DNA from 4 places in the Streptococcus sp. DTU_2020_1000888_1_SI_GRL_NUU_041A genome. Region 1 is predicted to be linked to each of the others. Evidence: predicted binding sites of a transcription regulator. Region 1 holds the regulator's gene; each other region holds the start of a gene.
What was found. The regulator Rex, encoded in region 1, represses fermentation and respiration genes when NADH is low (regulators of the CRP and FNR family bind a similar motif). The targets are predictions, from matches to a motif close to TTGTGAANTANTTCACAA.
Positions count from the first base shown of each region.

Region 2: a site for Rex is predicted at 4,595-4,612, ahead of adhP (alcohol dehydrogenase AdhP). Genes of this name have one in related genera too.
Region 3: a site for Rex is predicted at 1,813-1,830, ahead of pflB (formate C-acetyltransferase). Genes of this name have one in related genera too.
Region 4: a site for Rex is predicted at 3,166-3,183, ahead of RSK81_RS02060 (class II fructose-bisphosphate aldolase). Genes of this name have one in related genera too.

Region 1 is NZ_CP135591.1:1,347,104-1,353,063, reverse strand. It holds gene gyrA (DNA gyrase subunit A) at 1-1,644, shown strand, start outside; gene RSK81_RS06535 (class A sortase) at 1,659-2,414, shown strand; gene radC (RadC family protein) at 2,563-3,246, shown strand; gene RSK81_RS06525 (gamma-glutamyl-gamma-aminobutyrate hydrolase family protein) at 3,315-4,007, opposite strand; gene RSK81_RS06520 (redox-sensing transcriptional repressor Rex) at 4,032-4,679, opposite strand; gene RSK81_RS06515 (DUF4649 family protein) at 4,804-5,025, opposite strand; gene RSK81_RS06510 (DUF1831 domain-containing protein) at 5,138-5,485, opposite strand; gene RSK81_RS06505 (cysteine desulfurase family protein) at 5,487-5,960, opposite strand, start outside.
Region 2 is NZ_CP135591.1:2,066,954-2,072,913, forward strand. It holds gene brpA (biofilm formation/cell division transcriptional regulator BrpA) at 1-222, opposite strand, end outside; gene RSK81_RS10210 (GNAT family N-acetyltransferase) at 230-751, opposite strand; gene tsaE (tRNA (adenosine(37)-N6)-threonylcarbamoyltransferase complex ATPase subunit type 1 TsaE) at 744-1,184, opposite strand; gene RSK81_RS10220 (NCS2 family permease) at 1,324-2,745, opposite strand; gene RSK81_RS10225 (DUF1361 domain-containing protein) at 2,890-3,519, opposite strand; gene RSK81_RS10230 (Cof-type HAD-IIB family hydrolase) at 3,616-4,428, shown strand; gene adhP (alcohol dehydrogenase AdhP) at 4,646-5,665, shown strand.
Region 3 is NZ_CP135591.1:2,192,563-2,198,522, reverse strand. It holds gene pflB (formate C-acetyltransferase) at 1-1,751, opposite strand, end outside; gene dinB (DNA polymerase IV) at 2,121-3,185, shown strand; gene RSK81_RS10815 (hypothetical protein) at 3,398-3,724, shown strand; gene RSK81_RS10810 (CPBP family intramembrane glutamic endopeptidase) at 4,043-4,837, shown strand; gene RSK81_RS10805 (CPBP family intramembrane glutamic endopeptidase) at 4,883-5,629, shown strand; gene RSK81_RS10800 (TetR/AcrR family transcriptional regulator) at 5,705-5,960, shown strand, end outside.
Region 4 is NZ_CP135591.1:388,383-394,342, forward strand. It holds gene RSK81_RS02040 (FtsX-like permease family protein) at 1-402, shown strand, start outside; gene RSK81_RS02045 (CTP synthase) at 727-2,340, shown strand; gene RSK81_RS02050 (GyrI-like domain-containing protein) at 2,410-2,820, shown strand; tRNA gene RSK81_RS02055 (tRNA-Leu) at 2,965-3,050, shown strand; gene RSK81_RS02060 (class II fructose-bisphosphate aldolase) at 3,228-4,109, shown strand; gene RSK81_RS02065 (pneumococcal-type histidine triad protein) at 4,429-5,960, shown strand, end outside.

The DNA of each region.
Region 1 (5,960 bases):
CATATTGTTCGTCTGGTGCAGGAAAAACGCATTGACGGTATCACAGCTGTTCGTGATGAGTCCAACCGTGAAGGAGTTCGTTTTGTCATTGAGGTTCGTCGTGATGCCTCTGCTCATGTCATTCTAAACAACCTTTTCAAGCTGACTCAGATGCAGACCAATTTCAGCTTCAATATGTTGGCTATTCAAAATGGTGTGCCGAAGATTCTGTCTCTTCGTGAGATTTTGTTGGCTTATATTGAGCACCAAAAGGAAGTGGTGACTCGACGGACGGTCTTCGATAAAGAAAAGGCAGAAGCTCGAGCTCATATCTTGGCTGGTTTGCTGATTGCGCTGGATCACATTGATGAAGTGATTCGGATTATCCGTAATAGCGAAACGGACGCAGAAGCACAGGCTGAATTGATGGCTAAGTTTGAGCTATCTGAACGCCAGAGTCAGGCTATCCTCGATATGCGTCTGCGCCGTCTGACTGGTTTGGAACGTGATAAGATTCAGTCAGAGTATGACGAGCTGATTGCCTTGATTGCAGACTTGGCTGATATTTTGGCTAAGCCAGAGCGCGTTATCGCTATTATCAAGGAAGAATTAGACGAGGTCAAACGTAAATTTGCGGATGATCGCCGAACTGAGCTGATGGTGGGAGAAGTTCTTTCTCTTGAAGATGAAGATTTGATTGAGGAAGCGGATGTTTTGATTACCCTGTCTAATAAAGGCTATATTAAACGTCTGAACCAGGCTGAATTTACCGCTCAGAAACGCGGAGGCCGCGGTGTTCAAGGAACTGGTGTCAAAGACGATGACTTCGTCAAAGAGCTTGTTTCAACGAGTACCCACGATGGACTGCTCTTCTTTACTAACAAGGGCCGAGTCTATCGTCTCAAAGGATATGAAATCCCTGAGTACGGCCGGACAGCCAAGGGCTTGCCTGTTGTTAATCTTTTGAAACTGGATGAAGGAGAGACTATTCAGACTATTATTAATGTCCAGCAAGACCGAAGTGATGATTCCTATCTCTTCTTTACTACCCGTCATGGGGTGGTCAAACGGACCAGTGTGACAGAATTTGCTAATATTCGTCAGAACGGTCTTAAGGCTTTGAATTTGAAAGATGAAGACGAGTTAATCAATGTCTTTCTGACAGACGGTGCTGCAGATGTTATCATTGGTACGAAGTTTGGTTATTCTGTCCGCTTCAATGAGACAGCTGTCCGGAGCATGAGCCGTATAGCGACTGGTGTTCGCGGAGTTAATCTTCGAGATGGTGACCAGGTCGTTGGAGCTGGAGTGATTGCTGAAGGAGACGAAGTGCTTGTCATTACCGAAAAAGGCTATGGTAAGCGAACTCTTGCTAGTGAGTACCCAACCAAGGGACGTGGTGGTAAAGGGATTAAAACAGCCAATATCACTGATAAGAACGGACCTCTTGCTGGTCTGATGACTGTTACTGGCGAGGAAGATTTGATGATTATCACTAATACTGGTGTCATCATCCGGACCAGTGTGGCGAATATTTCTCAGACTGGCCGCTCAACTATGGGAGTTAAGGTCATGCGTCTGGACCAAAATGCACAGATTGTCACCTTTACAAGCGTCGAAGCAGACGATAAAGAAGATGTAGCAGAGGAAGAAAACGAATCGTAAAAGAGGACCTCTATATGGTACAAGGAAAAAGAAGTCGAAAAAGAAAACAAAGAAGTAAAAGAAATATTTTCATCAATATTGTTGCGACATTATTAATTTTTGTGGCCCTTGGCTTGATCTTTAATGCGCAAATCCGAAACATGATTATGGTTTGGCATACAAACCAATATCAGGTCAGCAAGGTTTCCAAAGACTCTATTAATAAAAATAAAAATGCTGAGACTAGCTTTGACTTTAATAAGGTAGAGTCGCTTTCTACAGAGGCGGTCATCAATGCTCAGTGGAAAGCGCAGCAATTGCCTGTTATCGGAGGCATCTCTATTCCGGAAGTTTCCATGAATTTGCCGATCTTCAAAGGACTGGATAATGCTGGATTGTATTATGGTGCTGGTACGATGAAAGAGACTCAGCAGATGGGGCAGGGGAATTATGCCTTGGCTAGCCACCATGTCTTTGGCATCACAGGGGCTAGCAACATGCTCTTTTCCCCACTGGATCGTGCTAAGGCTGGCATGAAGATCTATATCACTGATAAAGAGCATGTCTATACTTATGTAATCACTAGTGTTGAAACGGTAACTCCAGATCGAACGGATTTGATTGAGGATACCGAAGGCGTTACAGAGATTACTTTGGTTACTTGTGAGGATGCTGCGGCAACCAATCGAACGATTGTCAAGGGAACGTTAGAAGGCTCTGTCGAGTATGACAAGGCTCCTAAGGAAGTTCTTGAATCTTTTAGTAAGTCCTATAATCAAATGCAGATTTAAAGGTAAAAAACATTTCACTCCAAAGGTTAGGAAGAACTCTACTTTTGGAGTGTTTTTTTATCTAAAATTTGTTCTGGACGAAAGATTTTTTGTATCTATTCTTGCTGATTTTGACTCTTTTTCCGAATAATAAGGTAAGGAGGTTTCTATGTATAGCATTTCATTTCAAGATGATATTAGCATGATGCCGCGGGAGCGATTGATGAGAGAAGGCGCTGAAAAACTCAGTAACCAGGAGCTTCTATCAATCTTTCTCAGGACAGGCAACAAAAAAGAAAGTGTTTTTCAAGTTTCTCAAAGAATTTTATCATCAATTTCCAGTTTGAACGATCTCAAGTATTTAACTTTGCAGGAATTGCAAACTATTTCTGGAATCGGTCCGATTAAGGCTGTGGAGCTGCAGGCCATTATCGAATTGGGGCGTCGGATTAACCGAGCAGAGGTTTTGCAAAAAGAGCAGATTATGGGCAGTCAAAAATTAGCCCAGAAGATGCAGCAGGAATTGGGAGATATGAGGCAGGAGTGCTTGGTTGCTATTTATCTTAATAGTCAAAATCAAATTTTGCACCAGCAGACTATTTTTATGGGGACGGTCAGCAGAAGCATTGCTGAGCCAAGAGAGATTCTCCACTACGCTCTCAAGCATCTAGCGACATCTATCATACTGGTACACAATCATCCATCAGGCTCAGTCGTTCCCAGCAGAAATGACGATGAGGTGACCCAGCATATGAAAGAAGCATGTGAGATGATGGGCTTGGTTCTTTTGGATCATTTGATTGTATCCAAGTCCAACTACTATAGCTATCGAGAGGAGACAGATATGATATAATTTGATTTACTTGAATATAAAAAACTTCTATTCGTGTTGAAAAGAAGTTTATCTAGGAGTAGAGGTTTTTAAAGAATATTGACAACATAATCAAACAGAGCTAAGTCTCCTTCTCTGGAGCCAAATAAGAACTCTGGGTGCCATTGGACGCCAAGGAAAGGACTACCGTCAGTAGAAGTGATGGCTTCAATAATCTTATCCCGAGGATCATAGGCGGTGACTTCTAGGCCGGCCGCCAAATCCTTGATACTTTGGTGGTGGAAGGAGTTGATTTCAGATGCTGGTCCATAGATTTCGTGCAGAATAGAACCGTTCTTGGTCACCATGCTTTGAGTCGTGTATTCAGCAGAGCTATCTTGCCAATGATCTTCAATATCTTGATGAAGAGTACCACCTAGGGCTACATTATAAAGTTGGGTTCCGCGGCAGACAGTGAAGATTGGTTTATTTTGGCGGCGAGCTTCCTTGATTAAAGCTAACTCAAAAATGTCTCGCTTGAGTAAATAATCATCGCTGTCAATGGTTTTCTCTTCACCATAGAATTGAGGGCATACATTTTGACCTCCTGTGATGATTAATTTATCGACAATGGAAACATACTGTTTAGCCATTTCTTCATCACCGATTGGCAAAATCATTGGAATTCCGCCAACTTCTTTGACACCCTCAACGAATCCTGTCGCTGTATAGCTCATATGGATGAAGTGATCGTCTGGGATTTCTCTTTCATTTCCGGTTATTCCAATAATAGGTTTACTCATAGAGTGTTTAATACCTCTTTCAAATTAATAATCATTTTTTCTCATGAAGTAGAGCAAAGTCTGCAGTTCGCTAGTCAGGTCAACATACTGGACGACCACATCCTTAGGTAGGGATAGGTTTACAGGTGAGAAACAGAGAATGCCCTTGACACCAGCCTGAACTAAGATAGATGCGACTTCTTGAGCTTTTACGCTAGGTACAGTTAGGATGGCAGTTTGCACATTTCCTGACTGTATTTTTTCTTTGATTTGGGAAATTCCATAGATAGGAATCTCATCGCTGGTTGTGCTGCCAACTTCTGGATGATCATCTGTGTCAAAAGCCATTACAACCTTCATTTTATTGCGCTCATGAAAACGATAGTGCAGCAGAGCCCGCCCCATATTACCAACACCAACAATCATGACATTGGTAATAGCATTGTCGTTTAAGAGGTCAGCAAAAAAGTTCATCAATTTCTTGACATCATAACCAAATCCTCTGCGGCCAAGCTCACCGAAATAAGAAAAATCTCGTCTGACAGTAGCAGAGTCAATACCAATGGCTTCAGCGATTTGCTTGGAGTTGGCTTTTTCGATCTTCTCAGCATTAAAACGTTTAAAAATACGATAGTAGAGCGATAGCCTTTTAGCAGTTGCTCGAGGAATTGTAGTATTTTTTTCAGTTTTCACAAAATCACAACCTTTCTAATTCTATTTTATAGGAAGTTTGTGAAAAAATCAACTAATTAAAGATGTTTAATGCACTAAAAAAGAAAAGAGTGAAAGTTTAAGTTATGTTGCAGTTGCGAAGAGATTAGTCCTGATAGGGAGTTAAGTCTAACTGGTACATCTGGCGGTACAAGTCTCCAATTAGCCCTGCAAAAGGCAGCTGGTGTCCCTTATACGTAACAGAAAGCACCTTGAGCGAGTCAGGAACTGTGACACAGCCAGAGAAGGCGAGAAGAAATTCGTCGAAGTCTTCATAGGTAAGTGTTCGTTTTACCTTATATGAGTCCAAATAGGTCAGTTCAACCATTGTTAATCCTTTCTTTGGGTTCGGTTAGTCTTTTCTTCAAGTGTTCTAAGTAGAAGTCAAGCTCGTTTTTTTAAGAGCCTAAAGCAAAAAAGCAAAATTGCTAGAATCTTGCTTATTGTGGTATCTTTTCAAAAATATTTCTTTCAACCAAGCTATCCATCAAGAAATAGAATTTTTGCTGGATAATGTGATGGTCTTCTGATTTGAAAATATTGACCAAGCGCAGGCCTGATTTGTCAGTGATGTTAATTTTAAAACCATTTAAATCTTTATTGACGATGATTTTCAGCAGAAAACCATTTCCGCTGTTGGGAACAGATTCCAGCAGACGAGAGAGTTCATAGTTTCCAACCTTGCTTTCCGCGAAAGTATTGTCGCGCAAGGTAAATTTCTTGACATTTGGGTGAAGTGAATAGGTATATTCACAGTTTGCTAAGCTAACAGATGTTTGAAAGGCCATCTTATCCTCCTAAAATTTCTTTTAATTTCTTTGTAAATGATTGAATCTCTTGCAGAGTCGTCTGGTCCGAAGTACTGATCCGAATGGACTCGTGCAAGCGGTTGGAATCTTTGCCATACATAGCCTGCAGGACATGACTAGGTTGTATAGCTCCGGCCGTGCAGGCTGATCCTGTTGAAATGGAAAAGCCATTTAAATCCATTTGAAGCAGAAGCAGGTCATTTTTTTGATTGGGAAATCCCAAATTGATGACGTAAGGCAAGCTGGGCTGACTTTCATTTAAGTAAAAGTCAATGTCCGATAAGTCAGCAAGTAAGCTGTCTTTTAAGTCTTGAGCATGCTCTAGATTTTCCTCAAGATTTTCCGTGCTATCTGACAGAGCCGCCGCCATACCTGTGATAGAGATTAGATTTTCAGTTCCGGCCCGGTGTTTTTCTTCCTGGTCGCCACCGTGCATGAAATTGTCAAAATCCAT
Region 2 (5,960 bases), 720 kb from region 1:
GACCCAAGTATCCTCGCGGGATCCGCTCCCTGTATCTACACCCATCAGTAAGATAGTCATGGGCTTAGTCGCAGAAATAACATCTGTCTCATTTCCCAACCCCTTATAAGTCTTGGACAGTTCATCTGTTGACTGACCATAGATCGTCCAAGCATAAGTACCGATACCAGCTGTCGTTACGACAAGGAGACTGAGAAACATCATTATAATCTTTTTAAACATATCTTTTTTAGTCTATCAGTTTACCCATCAGGTAAACATCAAGAAATATCCCTTCTTTTAAATAGGCTCCTCTTTTTTGTAAGCCTTCAATTTCAAATCCTAAATCTTTATAGAGGTGAACCGCTCGTTCATTTCTAACCTGAACGCTCAATTCCAAACGTCGAATAACTTGAGAATCTTCTGCCCAAGTCAGTGCCTCTTCCAGCAATATGCGTCCCAGTCCTTGGTTCCAGAAAGTTTTCTTCACCACGACAAAGACTTGACCAATATGGCGAATTCGCTCATGGAAATCAGCTGTGATGCTGACAAGACCGGCAATCTCACCATTTAAAAGAGCCAACAGATAAAGCTGATTACTAGAAGCAGCCTGATGCTCAATGAATGAAGCCATCTCCTCTTGATTCATCAAAATTCCAGCTTCATCCAGCGTCATATAATCTGACTCAGACCCGACCTGATTGAGGAAGGCAATCAGCTCAGCAGCATCTGTTTTTTCCGCTTCTCGCAAGCACAATTCATATTCAGTCATTCTGCAGTTCCTCAAGCAACTCTTGGGCTCGTGTTCCTTTGGCTTCAAAAACCAATTCACGACCATCTTCCTTTTTCAAGAGGTTTAATTTTAAATAGTTATCAGGCAGATTTTCTCCCAGCAGCTCCCCCCATTCAATGACCGTCACACCCTCCCCAAAGAGAAAGTCATCCAAATCAATGGAGTCTGGATCGTCTCCGATGCGGTAGACATCCAGATGATAGAGCGGCAAGCGCCCCACGTATTCCCGAACAATGGTATAGGTTGGACTTTTAATCATCTGACTGATGCCCAGACCTAGAGCCAGACCCTTAGTAAAGGTTGTCTTCCCTGCTCCTAAATCTCCCGTTAAAACCAGTACATCGCCTGCCCGGAGCAATTTGCCCAGACGCTGACCCCACTGGATTAATTCTTCCTCATTATGACTAAACATTCTCTTATTATACCAGAAAAAAATTTTTTCTGCTTAATTTTGCAAAAGAAAAATCAGCCGCAAAAAGCTGATTTTTTATACTGAAAATATAAGCTATCCAAACTTCACTAGACACAAGGAAATCCAGCAATGTTTAGGCCTAATTTAAAGCCAGATTTACGAAATTCAAAATAAAGAGAAGATCCAAAATCCAAATCATAGAATGCACATCCTTGGCTTGACCTTTGAAGATTTTGACCAAAGTGTAGGTGATAAACCCAGCTGCTATCCCGTGAGTGATAGAATAGGCAAATCCCATAAAAATAGAAGTAAAGAAAGCTGGAATGGCCTCCGCCATATCATCCCAATGGATGTTTTTCAGACTAGCCAGCATCATAATCCCCACGATAATGAGAATCGGTGCAGTTGCAGCATTAGGAACAATAGCCAAGAGTGGGCTAAAGAAGCTTGACACCGCAAAGCAGATGGCTACGACCAAGGCGGTCAGACCTGTTCGGCCTCCAGCTCCGATACCAGCTGCAGACTCCACATAAGTCGTCACATTAGAAGTTCCAGCAATGGCGCCAATAGAGGTTCCGATGAGATCCGAGTAAAGAGCCTTATCCAAACCTTCTGATTCATGGTTTTCCCCAGAAGTCGCCACAATCCCGACCTTTTCACCTGTCCCAATCAAGGTACCAATGGTATCAAAAATATCTGTCAAGGAGAAAGCCAGAATAGCCATACATGTCTGGGGCCAGCGAGCTGAATCTGCTAAAAGGGCACCCAGACCTTTCGGACCTACTGCCACCCCAAAAATCTGCCCCAGTTCATTAACAGCAGTACCAATGTTATTCTGCCCAAAATCAATAGATGACAAATCAACCAAGCCAACCAGAATAGCTACCACTGTCGTTACTAGGATGGATAGGATAACACCACCCTTGATATTTTTCACGATAAAGAAGATTGTGATGGCCAAACCAACCAGGGCTACTAGGACCGCTGGATTGTTAAAGTCTACCAGACCTGGAGTTGCTGCTGAATTAGCCGTAATAGCCGCTGCAGCTTTATCTGCTCCCTTGCCAGCTACTGTATAGTTTCCCGGATCGATTGAAAACTTGAGCAAGCCAGCATTTTTAATACCTACATAAGCCAGAAAGACTCCGATTCCTGCTGAAATAGCTGCGCGCAAGGAGCCTGGAATTGACTCAATAATCATCTTACGCACCTTGGTCAGAGTGATAATAAGCGAAATAATCCCGCAGATAAAGACCATAGCCAAGGCTTCCTGCCAAGTGTAACCCAAGGCAAAGACGACCGTAAAAGTGAAAAAGGCATTCAACCCCATGCCCGGTGCCTGCGCATAAGGCAAGTTGGCAAAGAAGGCCATCATCAAGGTTCCGGCAACAGCTCCGATAATCGTAGCTAGAAAAACACCCTGCTTGGGCATACCTGTCTGAGCCAGCATGGCCGGATTGACGAATAAAATGTAGGACATGGCAAAGAAAGTCGTCAGACCCGCCAAAACTTCTGTCCGGACATCCGTCCCTTTTTCGGTCAGTTTGAAAAATTTATCCATTTTTCAATAAATCTCCTTTTGAGTAAAATTTCTAATATCTAGTTCAACAAAAAAGAAAAAAGATTGAATTTCGTTTATTTGCGAACGATAACTTAGATTATAATAAAAAACATTCACTTTTTCAAGATGAATGTCTCGCTATTCTTATTTTTTATTATCTCTCATCAGAAATACCAAACTCATAAACTGTAAAAAAGTAAAACCAAGTATGAAAAGCAGTCGATCAGGCTGCAAAGTTTGCAAAAGCTTCTGTATAACCAGCTGTGGATGAAGTAATAAATCCCAGCTATTGAGGCGATCATAACGTCCTATGTAGATAGCCAGACTGGACACAGCCGACAGAGCTGCCGTCAGCAATAGATCCAAATACCAGTTAAGCTTCCAACGCTCCTTGATGACATACCAGCTCTCCATACCACAGAAAATCCCGAATAAAATACTGGAAACAAAAGCTAAAAAGAGCAGAAAAACACTTGGCTTACTCAGAACATCTGCCACCCAAGTCATATGAATCAAATCAGTAATCATATAGAAAGTGTTGGGGAAGAAAAGCAACCACAACAGGAAAAGAAGAGGATAAGCCCACTTCTGCTTCTTGAATAAAAGCGTCAAGACAGCTGCATCATAGCTGATTAAGGCCAAGGTCATATTCCAGATGAGATAGGTTGGACCGCCATTTAGAGATTGGATATAGATAAAAAAGGCAATCATTAGAAAAAGAGCATGAATCATGAACGGTTTACGCATAAAAAAAGCTCCTCCTTGGTGTGTCATAATTGTGACTGATTAGAGCACCATTATAACATAAGTCGTGTTATTTACACTGAATTCTGTTATAATAGTCTGTATTATCACTGAAAAGAGACTCACATGACAAAAAAAGTAATCGCTGTGGATTTGGACGGAACCTTGCTGGATTCTAACAGCAATCTGTCTGACTTCACCAAAGAAACCATCAAAAAAATTTCCCAAAAGGGCCACAAGGTCATCATCACAACAGGACGGCCCTACCGCATGGCTTTGAAATATTATAAAGAATTAGAGCTCAATACGCCCATGATTAACTTCAATGGCTCTCTGACTCACATTCCAGAAAAGAAATGGGACTTTGAAAAATCGCTGACGCTGGATAAGTCCTTTCTGCTGGATATGGTTAAGCGCAGGGATGAGATTGAAGCGGATTTCATTGCCGGCGAATACCGCAATAAATTTTATATCACCAATCCTAATGAAGAAATTGCTGATCCCAAGCTCTTTGGCATCGATGCTTTTAAGCCTGAAAATCAGTTTCAAGCCAATCTAGTAACGGAGAATCCTAACGCCATTCTCCTGCAGACACGAGCAGCTGACAAATATGCTCTGGCAGAGGAAATGAATGCTTTTTACCAGCATGAACTTGCCATCAACTCTTGGGGCGGACCGCTCAACATTCTCGAGTGTGCTCCCAAAGGGGTCAACAAAGCCTTCGCCCTTCAGTACCTGCTTAATGTTCTCAATGTGGATCGTAAAAATCTGATTGCCTTTGGCGATGAGCAAAATGATACTGAGATGCTGTCCTTTGCTGGCACTGGCTATGCCATGAAAAATGCCAATACTGACCTGCTGCCCTACGCAGACCAGCAGTTGTCTTTGACTAACGACCAAGATGGCGTCGCCCACGAGCTAAACAAACTCTTTTTATAAAAGTAGACAATTAGGCAAACTCTGTTCGAGAGTTTGTCTTTTATTTTTTGTCTTCTCTCGACCTCAATCATGCTTAAAAGCTTTAAAAATCAGAGCTTATCCGCAGTACCATAGTTTTAAAGGTTACTTTTACTTGAAATTGTAAGCGTTTGCTATTTGTTTAAGTTTGTGATATAATTAACATAATCGAAAACTAAATAACAGGAGGAAACTACTTATGAAAGCAGTTGTTGTAAATCCAGAAGGAACCAATGTCCAACTCATCGAAAATAAGGAACTTCGTCCTCTTGAAACAGGGGAAGCTCTCGTTGACATTGAATACTGCGGTGTCTGCCATACTGATTTACACGTCGCGCATGGTGACTTTGGTAAGGTACCGGGTCGCGTTCTTGGGCATGAAGGTATCGGTATTGTCAAAGAAATCGCTCCAGATGTAAAAAGTCTCAAGGTCGGAGACCGCGTCAGTGTCGCTTGGTTCTTTGAAGGCTGCGGCACTTGTGAATACTGTACAACTGGTCGCGAAACCCTTTGCCGTACAGTAAAAAATGCTGGTTACTCTGTTGACGGTGGGATGGCAGAGCAATGTATCGTAACAGCTGACTATGCTGTCAAAGTTCCTGAAGGACTGGATCCTGCCCAAGCTTCTTCTATCACCTGTGCTGGCGTAACTACCTACAAAGCCATTAAAGAAGCCCAGCTGCAGCCAGGACAATGGACAGTAATCTTTGGAGCAGGTGGATTGGGTAACCTAGCGGTTCAATATGCCAAGAAAGTCTTTAACGCACATGTTGTCGCTGTTGATATCAACAATGACAAGCTCGCTCTGGCCAAAGAAGTTGGTGCTGATATCGTCATCAACGGCTATGAAGTTGAAGATGTCGCTGCTCTTATCCAAGAAAAAACTGGCGGTGCTCATTCTGCCGTAGTAACAGCCGTTTCTAAAGTTGCCTTCAACCAAGCTGTTGACTCTGTTCGTGCTGGCGGTCGAGTAGTTGCCGTTGGATTGCCATCTGAAATGATGGACCTCAGCATTGTCAAAACCGTTTTAGATGGTATCCAAGTCATCGGTTCCCTCGTTGGTACACGTAAGGACTTGGAAGAAGCCTTCCAGTTTGGTGCTGAAGGATTGGTGGTTCCTGTCGTTCAAAAACGTCCTGTTTCAGATGCAGTGGATGTCTTTGACGAAATGGAAGCGGGTACTATTCAGGGACGTATGGTCCTTGACTTCACACACTAATACTTTAAAACATGTCAATCCCAACATTTACCAAACTTTTGGAAACTTATGATGGACAAACTTGATATTATATAGAAACTTTTGCCATTACAGAGGGAGACTAAAGACATAAGATGCAATTTCTTGTCTTTGGTCCTCCTCTTTCTTTTTTGAAAAATAAACACTTTCTCAAACACGATTCTTTTCTTTCATTTCAAAAGTCTCTTTCATATTATTTCAACATTCTTTCATATATTGACCTATTGTATTTTCTGTTTTCCTAATTTATTAAAACATTTCTATAGCTATGGTTTGC
Region 3 (5,960 bases), 850 kb from region 1:
TCAACCAACCATTCAGCCAGTTCGTTTGAGCGAGGGTCATCTTCACCCCAACGTGGGTATTCTCCGATCGTTTCATAGTCGTAGATATAGCCATTTTCGTCGCGGATTGGCTTAACAGTTGCATACTTGATAGCAGACAAGGTATCAACAGTGTTGGCAAATCCACAGATACCGAATCCCATGTTAGCGCGTTGGTAAGTTGGCAAGAAGGCCATTTGAACAGCTTCGTAGTTGTACTTGTCAGTCATGTAGTGGATGATGTTCAAAGCATCTACGTAAGTGTCAGTCAACCAGTCCAGAGATTTTTCAAAGTTCGCTTTAACTGATTCGAATTCAAGAACTTCGTCACGGATAGGTTCGATGTCAAATACCTTGTAGTCTTTATGAACATCGTCGTAACCACCGTTAAGACCTGTCAGAAGGGCTTTCAGCACGTTTACACGAGCACCAAAGTATTGGATGTTGTGGCGTTGTTCTTCATTTTCAGGGTCAAGCGGAGACACACAACAAGAGATACAGCTCATTTCACCGTAACCATCTCGAGCCATTGTTGTTACACCTTCGTATTGGATAGAAGAGTGCTTGTGGCTCATGTGCATACAGTAGCGACGGAATGAGTATGGAAGTTTGTCAGTCCAGAGAACGGTCAAGTTTGGTTCTGGGGAGTTACCAATGTTGTCAAGTGTGTTAAGGAAACGGTAGTCCATCTTTGTAACACGGTGACGGCCGTCGTTACCCATACCTGCCATAGAAGTAGTGATGAAGGTTGGGTCACCAGAGTAAAGTTGGTCGTAAGCTTTCGTACGAGCAAACTTCACTGTACGAAGTTTCATAACGAAATCATCAACAAATTCTTGGATTTCTGATTCAGTGTAAGTACCGCGAGCCAAGTCACGTTCAGCATAGATGTCAAGAACGATAGGCACACGTCCGAGAGAAGTAGCAGCACCGTTGATGACACGGCAGACAGCCATGAAGGCGATGTTAGTCCATTGGATAGCTTCTTTAACGTCGAAAGCAGGACGGCGAACGTCAACTCCGTAAAGGTCACCAAGTTTTACAACTTCACCAAGTGCTTGGTATTGCAGGTTGATTTCTTCGCGCAGACGGATTGTTTCTTCGTCAATATCAGTCAAACCATTCCAGTCGCGAACTTTTTCAGCCATGAGGTAGTCAGCTCCATAAAGAGCAAGACGTGCGTAAACACCGATGATACGTCCGCGTGAGTAAGCATCTGGAAGACCAGTTACAGTGTGGGCGTGACGAGCACGGCGGATGTTAGAAGTGTAAGCACGGAAGATACCGTCATTTACTGTAGTAACATATTTAGTAAAGATTTCGTGAACAGCAGGATCTGGTTCGTATCCATTTTCTTTCAAAGTAGTTTCAGCCATGCGGATACCGCCTTTTGGCATGAAGTTCAATTTGAAGAGTTCGTCGTTTTGGATACCGTAAATCAGTTCGTTGTCCTTGTCAATGTAACCAGCGTCAATATCAGCGATAGATGCTGGACGAGTGTCCATTGGGAAACGAGTTTCTTCGTAGTGAGCTTTTGTTTCTTCTACGATTTTCTTGATGTGGAGTGAGCGCTCAGTAGGACCTGCCAAGAAGCTTTCATCTCCATCATAAGGTGTGTAGTTAGCTTGAACGAAGCGAGAAACACTTGCTTTCTCTTTCCAGTCTTCACCTTTGAAGCCTTCCCAAGCTTTGTCAAAAATATCTTGAGCTTCAACAACTGTTTTTACAACCATTTGATTTTCCTCTTTATTCTAGCAACATAAACTGTTACATTTATAAGTAAAGTATATCATATGGTAATCGGTTTCACAAACCATTTTTGGCAGAAAGAAAGACTTTCTTTTATAATACAGAAAGTAAAAAGTCTCAGATGTGTACTATAGATTTGAAAAACATAACTCTTTTCAAATATTTTGGAAAAATGGGTAAAAAAGTTATAATAAAAGTAATTAAAATGTCATACAAAAATTGCTGACGAAGAATCTTACGTTTAAAATACTTTTTACAAGAACGAAAAACTGTTTCAGATTTATTTGAGCAAAAAGGGCTGACTTTGTGAAAGCCTGTAAGCTGAGATTGATGGCAGGAGAAAGGAGGAGGGTATGCTGATTTTTCCACTGATTAACGATACATCTCGGAAGATTATCCACATTGATATGGATGCTTTTTTCGCTTCGGTGGAAGAGCGGGATAATCCTAAGTTAAAGGGGCATCCAGTCATTATCGGCAGCGACCCACGCTTGACAGGCGGTCGTGGTGTCGTCTCCACCTGCAATTATGAGGCCAGAAAGTTCGGAGTTCATTCGGCTATGAGCTCCAAGGAAGCCTATGAGCGTTGTCCCCAGGGGATTTTTATCTCGGGGAATTACGAAAAATATCAGGCGGTCGGATTGCAGATCCGAGAAATTTTCAAACGTTATACGGACTTGATTGAACCCATGAGCATCGACGAGGCTTATCTGGATGTAACGGAAAACAAGCTGGGGATTAAATCCGCAGTCAAAATAGCCAAGCTGATTCAGCATGATATCTGGAATGAACTCCATCTGACAGCTTCGGCAGGCGTTTCTTATAATAAGTTTCTGGCCAAGATTGCCAGTGACTATGAGAAGCCTCATGGTCTGACTGTTATTCTGCCTGAGGAAGCAGAGGCCTTTCTGGCGCCTATGGATATTGCCAAGTTTCATGGAGTTGGTAAGAAGAGCGTTGAAAAACTACATGGCATGGGTATTTATACCGGTGCAGATCTGCTCAAGGTATCAGAAATGACCTTGATTGATAAGTTTGGTCGCTTTGGTTTTGATCTCTATCGTAAAGCGCGTGGCATCAGCAATAGTCCAGTCAAATCCAATCGTATTCGTAAGTCGATCGGGAAGGAGCGGACCTATGCCAAACTGCTCTATAGTGAGGAGGACATCAAGAAAGAGCTGACCCTGCTGGCACAGAAGGTAGAAAATAGCTTGACTAAGCATGACAAGAAAGGGCGAACTATCGTTCTGAAAATCCGCTATGCTGATTTCTCCATCTTGACTAAAAGGAAAAGTTTGAATCTAGCCACTCAAGACAAGGAGCAAATCGAGCGAACGGCTCATGAGATTTACGATAGCTTGGAAGAACAACCACGAGGTATTCGTCTGCTAGGACTGACAGTGACGGGGTTTGAATAAAGATAAAGGCTTGGTTCATTACCGGGCTTTTTTAGATATAGTTTTTAGTATGAGAGAGTTGCTTGTGACGAGTTTCTAAGTTGTCTGATAATTTTCATTGACTAAAAATAATCTTTTTTGAAAAAATACTGGACAAAGTTTTCTGTGTCTGTTATACTGAGTTTATAAAATAAAAAACCGTCTGGTCGGTTTTTAAAAAGAAAGGAGCCGAAATGAAGAAATCTGTAGTAGAAAAAACAAGCGAGCACATCCTCAAGTTTAATCAGGAGCTGGATCGGCAGCGGGAAGGTCAGAAAGAGTTTTTGCAGCAGCAGGCAGAAAAACGTAAGGTGTGGCTAGAAAAGATAACACAGGGTGAGAATCTCATACGCTATTCTAAGTGGGGAGTCAAAGCTGGATATGCTGTCCTTGCTGGTGGCTTGCTGACTTCTGTCTTTAGCCCTTGGCGAGGACTGGGTATTATGGCAGTAGGGGGTCTGAGCCTTGCCTCCAATCTCTGGCATATCCGGCGATTGCAAAATAAAGAAAGGAGCAAGTAGCAGAGAAATGGCCTGTCTTAAGCATCAGAGTCAGGACAACTTAGAAACTAAAAGCAGCAGGCAGTAGCTAAACGGTGCTGACATAACTTTTAGCATTATTTAGTCTATCTTTGCTTTTTAGTTTAGTCAAGGACTAAAAGACTACGTTTTCTATTTGGCGCAGGTCTTTATTTTTTATAATAAAACAAACCGAATGGTCGGATTTTAAAAATCTGCGTTTCAAAACAGGCAATCATCTGAAAGACTGAAAGTAAAGGATGCCTTTGTCCAGTTTTCGGATGACTTTTCACTATTCTACATTTGATAAGGAGTTATCGTATGAACACACAAACACATGTAGAGCCAGAGACAAGGCATATCCTGCCCTTTCTGGCCTGGACTTTTGGCATTACCTGGGGAGCCTGGCTGCTTCAGTATATTTTAACCGCCCTGAAGCTGACCAACGGGGCTGAGCCTTTGGGCTTTGCTCTCAATTTCATCGGGGGCTTCGGACCGACTTTGGGAACTTTTATCAGCCTCAAAATTTCTCATCCCAAGAAGATGCTGGACTTTATCTTTTCTCATGCTAAGGGCTGGTGGATTTATATGCTGGCCTTCTGTCTGGTTCGGGTTTTGACCCTTTTTATCGCCAATCCAGCCCTGCCGCCTCTGAATGCCATTCTGATGTTTCCTCTGGGCTGGACCTTTGTCACCTTTGCTGGGGGCGGCAATGAAGAACTGGGCTGGCGGGGCCTCCTGCAGCCGGCTCTGGAGAAAAAATTCTCCTTCCCTCTGGCAACTGTCATCACGGCTCTGGTCTGGGTGGCCTGGCATCTGCCCCTCTGGCTGATTCCGGGAACGAGTCAAAGTCAGATTTCTTTGCCCTTCTATCTCTCCTTTGGTATCTTGCTCTGTTTCTGTCAGGCGGTTCTCTACAAGCAGACGGCCTCTGTCTTTGCCTGCATGGTCTTTCACGGCTGCATTAACTTTGCTCAGGCGACGATTGTCGGCAGTGCTACAAATGGCGGAAGGTATCTCAGCTTCCAGGCTGCTAATCTGGTCATGACCGCCCTGCTGGTCGGCTGGTGGTATTGGAAGGGCAACCGGAAAGGAGTTCAGAAAGATGCAGGCTAAAAATCTTGGCAATCGCTCTTCTTCCAAAGAAAAAGGAGTAATCATATGAAAACACAAACACATGTAGAGCCAGAGACAAGGCATATCCTGCCCTTTCTGGCCTGGACTTTTGGCATCAGCTGGTCTGCTTGGCTGGCTTCGGCTTTCCTGAGAATTCCTATTATTTCCCAGGTCCTAACCATCGTTGGTGTTTTTGGCCCGGCCATTGGAGCCAAACTGGTCTTAGGAAAATCGTTCAAGGAGCTCTTGGCTTCTATCGGATCGGCCCGAAAAAGGACTTGGGTCCATCTCTTGATTTTGACAATTCTTTATACCCTTTCCATAGTCTTTTGGAGCCCGCTCCTGCCTGGTTTTAGCCCCCTCAGGATTGCTCTGCTTTTTCTCATGACGACTCTTCTGACAGGCGGCAATGAAGAGATTGGCTGGCAAGGTTTTCTGCAGCCGACTCTGGAAAGACTTCTGCCCTTTCCGATAGCGACTGTAACAACCGGTCTGATTTGGGCTGTCTGGCATCTGCCCCTCTTCTTTACCCCCGGCAGCAGTCAGGCAGGGACTTCTTTTCTAGTCTTTACTGCCGCCTGCCTGCTCGCCCGTTTCTGGCTGGCGGCTCTTTACAAGGTCAGTCAGTCCATCCTTTACTGTGTTCTTTTCCACGGGGCCATCAATACCATTGGTGAAGGCATTTTCCTGGGGAAGGGGACGGAAAATCCGCTCTTTTTCCTAGGCTATATCTTGATGGCGGCTTACAGTATCTATCTTTGGTATCAAAGGGATCAGCAAGACAAGGCTTAAAGATATTTTTATGATTTTGTATTTCCCCGGCTTTTTTGGTAGAATAAAGCTATATTAGAAACAAAGGGGAACAGAATGGCGCAACGAAAAGACAAATCCCAGGCCATGAGAGAAAAAATTTTAAATACAGCAACCCAGCTCTTTATCCAAAAGGGGTCCGAAAAGACCAGTATGCAGGATATCGCCCAGACGGCAGGCATTTCCAAGGGGGCTATCTACCATCATTTCAAGTCAAAAGATGAGATTGTCGTGGCGGTGATGAGGAGCCGGCAGGAGTTGATGGAAGAAGAGATGAAGCAGTGGCTCAAGGCTACGGAAAATCTGACTGGCA
Region 4 (5,960 bases), 960 kb from region 1:
GCTATTATCAACCAAAGTATCGGTGTCATAACGGGATGTTTATTGATTTACCTAGCAGTGTTTATTGGCTTGAATGGTAATATGAAGACTCTATTGATGTTTGATTTACTAGGATATGAGGAGAGAGAGGTTTATCGTATCCTGCTTAACCCCTACATTGTGATCAGCAATCTACTTTTCTTGCTCACTCTGCCTGTGGCCATCTATGCTGCAAGGAATATCCAGATTATGACTTCTCTTCAGACAGGGGACTATATGCCATTCCAGCTCAACTGGATTACCTTTGTTTATATGTTTGTTATCTTGAATGCCCTGTGTTTTATTATTAGATTTTTATTTATTCAAAAGGTTAAAAAAATCAGGGATGATAATCGGCAGGCAGAATTCTTATCAGAATGGTGAGAAACAGCATGAAGATTCTTAAGATAAGAAGTCGGAAAGCTTAAAAGGAATCCGACACGATTTAGCAGAGTGCATGCCCGATGTAGAATTTGAAACACATGTTATTAGTATTGGTGAAAATGGATGAAAACCGAATGAAATCATTTGACAATTTTTTAGGTTTGCGATATTATACTGTTCGGGCACCTCTTTTAGAGGTCAGAGCTTCCTGTGTTCAGGGAGCTATTTTTCTTTTTCAGACAGATTATGGAAAATCCTCCTCTAGATAAGATTCCAGAAACGACGTGGTTGCTGGAGTGAATAGTTTTATGAAAAGGAGCACGTATGTCAACTAAATATATTTTTGTCACCGGCGGTGTAATTTCTTCTATCGGGAAAGGGATTGTGGCAGCTAGCTTGGGCCGGCTTTTGAAGAATCGCGGTCTCAAGGTTACGATTCAGAAATTTGACCCATATATCAATATTGATCCCGGAACCATGAGCCCTTACCAGCATGGGGAAGTGTTTGTGACAGATGATGGAGCTGAGACGGATCTGGATTTGGGGCATTATGAGCGTTTTATTGACATCAATCTCAATAAATACTCCAATGTCACCACTGGTAAAATCTATAGCGAAGTCCTACGCAAGGAGCGTAAAGGCGAGTATCTGGGAGCGACGGTCCAAGTCATTCCACATATTACAGATGCTCTCAAGGACAAGATCAAGCGGGCAGCACGGACGACGGACTCGGATGTGATTATCACAGAGGTCGGTGGCACAGTGGGCGACATCGAGTCTCTTCCTTTTTTAGAAGCTTTGCGCCAGATGAAGGCGGATGTCGGAGCAGACAATGTCATGTATATCCATACGACCCTCCTGCCCTATCTCAAGGCAGCCGGTGAAATGAAGACCAAGCCGACTCAGCATTCTGTCAAAGAGCTGCGAGGTCTGGGGATTCAGCCTAATATGCTGGTCATCCGCACAGAGAAGCCGGCTGGACAAAATATCAAAAACAAACTGGCTCAATTCTGTGATGTGGCGCCGGAGGCGGTCATTGAGTCGTTGGATGTGGAGCATCTTTACCAAATTCCTCTCAATTTGCAGGCCCAAAAGATGGACCAAATCGTCTGTGATCATCTGAAGCTAGATGTGCCGGCAGCGGATATGACTGAATGGTCAGCTATGGTAGAGAAAGTGATGAGTCTGGAAAAGCAGGTCCGAATTGCTCTTGTGGGTAAGTATGTCGAGTTGCCAGATGCCTATATTTCAGTTGTTGAAGCGCTCAAGCATGCAGGTTATGCCAATGATGCGGAGGTTAAGATTGACTGGATTGATGCGAATCAGGTAACGGCCGAAAACGCCACAGAGCTTCTTGGAAATGCGGATGGGATTATCGTTCCGGGTGGCTTTGGTCAGAGAGGAACTGAGGGTAAGATTCAGGCAATTCGCTATGCGCGTGAGCAGGATGTACCTATGTTGGGGATTTGCTTGGGCATGCAGTTAACCTGTGTCGAATTCGCCCGTCATGTCCTAGGGCTGGCAGATGCCAACTCAGCAGAGCTCAATCCAGACACACCGTATCCGATTATTGACCTCATGCGTGATCAGATTGATGTCGAAGACTTGGGTGGGACGCTGAGGCTGGGGCTCTATCCTTCTAAACTTAAGCATAATTCTAAAGCAGCAGCAGCTTACGACCATCAAGAAGTCGTGCAGCGCCGTCACCGTCATCGCTATGAGTTTAACAATGCTTTCCGCGAGCAGTTTGAGGCGGCAGGATTTGTATTTTCTGGAGTTTCACCAGACAATCGCTTGGTCGAAATAGTGGAAATCCCAGAAAATAAATTCTTCGTAGCCTGTCAGTATCACCCAGAGCTTTCCAGCCGCCCGAACCGACCTGAAGGTCTTTATACAGCCTTTGTCACAGCAGCGGTAGAAAAGAGCTCGGAGAGATAGACCTGCTTTTTCTAGGATAAGCGATTTTTCTAGAGAAATGTTATAATGAAAGCAAAAGGAGGGAAGAAGATGTTTCTAAACATTTTAGCTAGTATTCGTACTAATAATTTCCAAGATGAGCATTGTGTAGAAAAAATCCAAGCTCTCTGGCAGGAACAAGAGGGGGCTGTGAAAGAAGCTTTTGCTGAAGGGGAACCGGTCTATGCTGTCTATCATGACTATGCCAGTGATTACAAAGGAGACTACAGTCTCTCTATCTGCCGTTTGACAGATGGGGAAGTCTATGATTTTGATACATCCGAGCAGACCTATCAAGTATTTGAGGCTGATAAGGAGGATCCTCAAGCGATTCTTCATGCTTGGCAGAGGATTTGGCAGGCAGAAGAAACAGGTGAGCTTCATCGGGACTATACTATTGACTTTGAAAAATACGATCCCGACCAAACTGTGGCTGTCTTTATTGCGACTCAGCAACCTTGAGTTTTCTGTGTTCCTTCCGTAGCTTCATTTTCGCTTAGATTTTCCAATTTTACTGATTGAGTAGAAAGTTGATTTTTTGAAATAAACTAAAAAATTTTCTTGACAAGCCTTAGCTGTCCTGTTATACTAGTAAGGTACTCAATCGCGGGGATGGCGGAATTGGCAGACGCGCAGGACTAAGGATCCTGTGACCGCTTTAGGTCGTGAGGGTTCAAGTCCCTCTCTCCGCATCAAGTAAGCTGGCTTCGGTCAGCTTTTTCTTTTTGCAATAGAGACGCTTAAAAAGGCTGAGTGTCTCCCTGTAATTCTTTAAAATTTCAGGAAAAACTAGCAATTTTAGTGAAAAAGTGATAAAATAAACAATGTAAGTGGTTTAACCACAAAAAATAAGAGGAGGCCTGATAAGAATGGCAATCGTTTCAGCAGAAAAATTTGTCCAAGCAGCTCGTGACAATGGTTACGCAGTTGGTGGATTCAACACAAACAACCTTGAGTGGACTCAAGCTATCCTGCGTGCGGCAGAAGCAAAGAAAGCACCAGTGCTTATCCAAACTTCAATGGGTGCTGCTAAATACATGGGTGGCTACAAAGTTGCTCGTAACTTGATCGCTAACCTTGTAGAATCAATGGGCATCACTGTACCAGTTGCGATTCACTTGGACCATGGTCACTACGAAGATGCACTTGAGTGTATTGAAGTTGGTTACACTTCTATCATGTTTGATGGTTCACACCTTCCAGTAGAAGAAAACCTTAAATTGGCTAAAGACGTTGTTGAAAAAGCACACGCTAAAGGTATCTCAGTAGAAGCTGAAGTTGGTACTATCGGTGGTGAAGAAGACGGTATCATCGGTAAAGGTGAATTGGCTCCAATCGAAGATGCTAAAGCAATGGTTGAAACTGGCATCGACTTCTTGGCAGCAGGTATCGGTAACATCCACGGCCCATACCCAGCAAACTGGGAAGGTCTTGACCTTGACCACTTGAAGAAATTGACAGAAGCTCTTCCAGGCTTCCCAATCGTATTGCACGGTGGTTCAGGTATTCCTGATGACCAAATCCAAGCAGCTATCAAACTTGGTGTTGCGAAAGTTAACGTTAACACTGAATGCCAAATCGCATTCGCTAACGCAACTCGTAAATTTGCTCGCGACTACGAAGCAAACGAAGCAGAATACGACAAGAAGAAACTCTTCGACCCACGTAAATTCTTGGCTGACGGTGTAAAAGCTATCCAAGCATCAGTTGAAGAACGTATCGACGTATTCGGTTCAGAAGGTAAAGCTTAAGAAGCTTGATATATTTTTAAAAAAGTTTATCCGAAAGGATAAGCTTTTTTTGTATTATGACAATTGGACAAATAAAGAACAAATAATATTTTTCTTACAATCTAATAAAAAAATCTTGACAGACTAGATGATGAGGAGTAAAATATTAACCAGTTAATTAACTAGTTAATGAGTTTAATAAGTTGTTAAAAATTGAGTTTCTGCTATATTTTATAGAAAAAATATTTAGATGATTTCTTTGGGGGTATATTATGAGTTAATTGTAAATTGTGATAAGTTTTAGCGAATTCTGTATAATCAAAAAAGAAAGTGATATTCAATGGAAAAAAATAAGAAATACTTAACAGGAATTGTTGTCATTGCTACTGTGGGTCTTTTTGCTCATCAGCTAGGTTATTATCAGGCAAACAGTTCGATTAAAAAATCCAATCGAGTTAGCTATATTGATGGTAAGCAAGCTGTTCAAAAGTCTGAGGAGTTAACGCCTGACGAAGTAAGCAAAAAAGAGGGGATTAACGCGGAGCAGATTGTTATCAAGATTACTGATCAGGGTTATGTCACTTCTCATGGTGATCACTATCATTATTATAATGGGAAAGTTCCATATGATGCTATTTTCAGCGAAGATCTTTTGATGAAAGATCCCAACTATCAACTTAGGACTGAGGATATTGTCAATGAAGTCAAGGGTGGATATGTTATCAAGGTTAATGGGCAATATTATGTTTATCTGAAAGATATAGCTCGTGCGGATAATATTCGCAGTAAGGAAGAGATTAATCGTCAAAAGCAGGAACATGGTCATAATGTTACGAAAATAAGCAATGAAGTAGCAGCAGCTAGAGCTCAAGGCCGTTATACAACAGATGATGGCTATGTTTTTAATGCTTCAGACATTATTGAGGATACGGGAGATGCCTATATCGTACCTCATGGTAATCATTTTCACTATATCCCAAAGAGTGATTTGTCGCCTAGTGAGCTAGCTGCAGCTCAAGCTTACCTATCAGGTAGAGGAAAAGTAGCTAGTACTGTAGTCAGCCGTTCGTATAATAATGGAAACGGTGGCTGGATACAGACACAACCTACTTTTACTCAAATTTCAAACAACTATCAACCGAGTCAAGGAGAAGATGTTAAGGGTCTCCTTCAGCAACTTTATAATCTTCCACTTAGTCAGCGTCATGTTGAATCAGATGGCTTGATCTTTGATCCAGCACAAATTACTAGTCGAACACAAAATGGAGTAGCAGTGCCACATGGTAATCATTATCACTTTATTCCTTATACACAAATGTCGGCATTGGAAGAAAAGCTTGCTCGGACAATTCCTCTTATAAGTCAGCCTAATAAACCTATGTTAGGATTGACACCTTATAGACCTATACCAACTCCGATACTAACTCCATCTCAACCAGCTTTAAAACCGATTCTTCCTCCAAAGTTAAATTTGGAACATGCGGATTCATTGGATAAGGATTTAATCCAGCAGGTTGTTAGGAAAATAGCTGACGGTTATGTGCTAGAGGATAAAGGAGTGTCCCGCTATCTTTTAGCTAAAGACTTGCCTAAAGAGATTATTACAGCGATTGAAAATAAATTGGCGAAGCAGAAAAGCATACCTCATGTCCTGCAAGCTAAGAAAGAATCAGTTGAACCGAAAGATCAAGAGTTTTATGATAAGGTATATGGTCTTCTGACTCAGACCCATCAGCAATTGCTAGAAAATAAGGGACGTTTGTCAGATTTTCAAGCCTTGGATGATTTAGTGAAGCGTTTGAATGATGAAACAAGTGATAAGGTGCAATTAATTGATGACTTATTAGCATTTCTTGCGCCTATCAATCATCC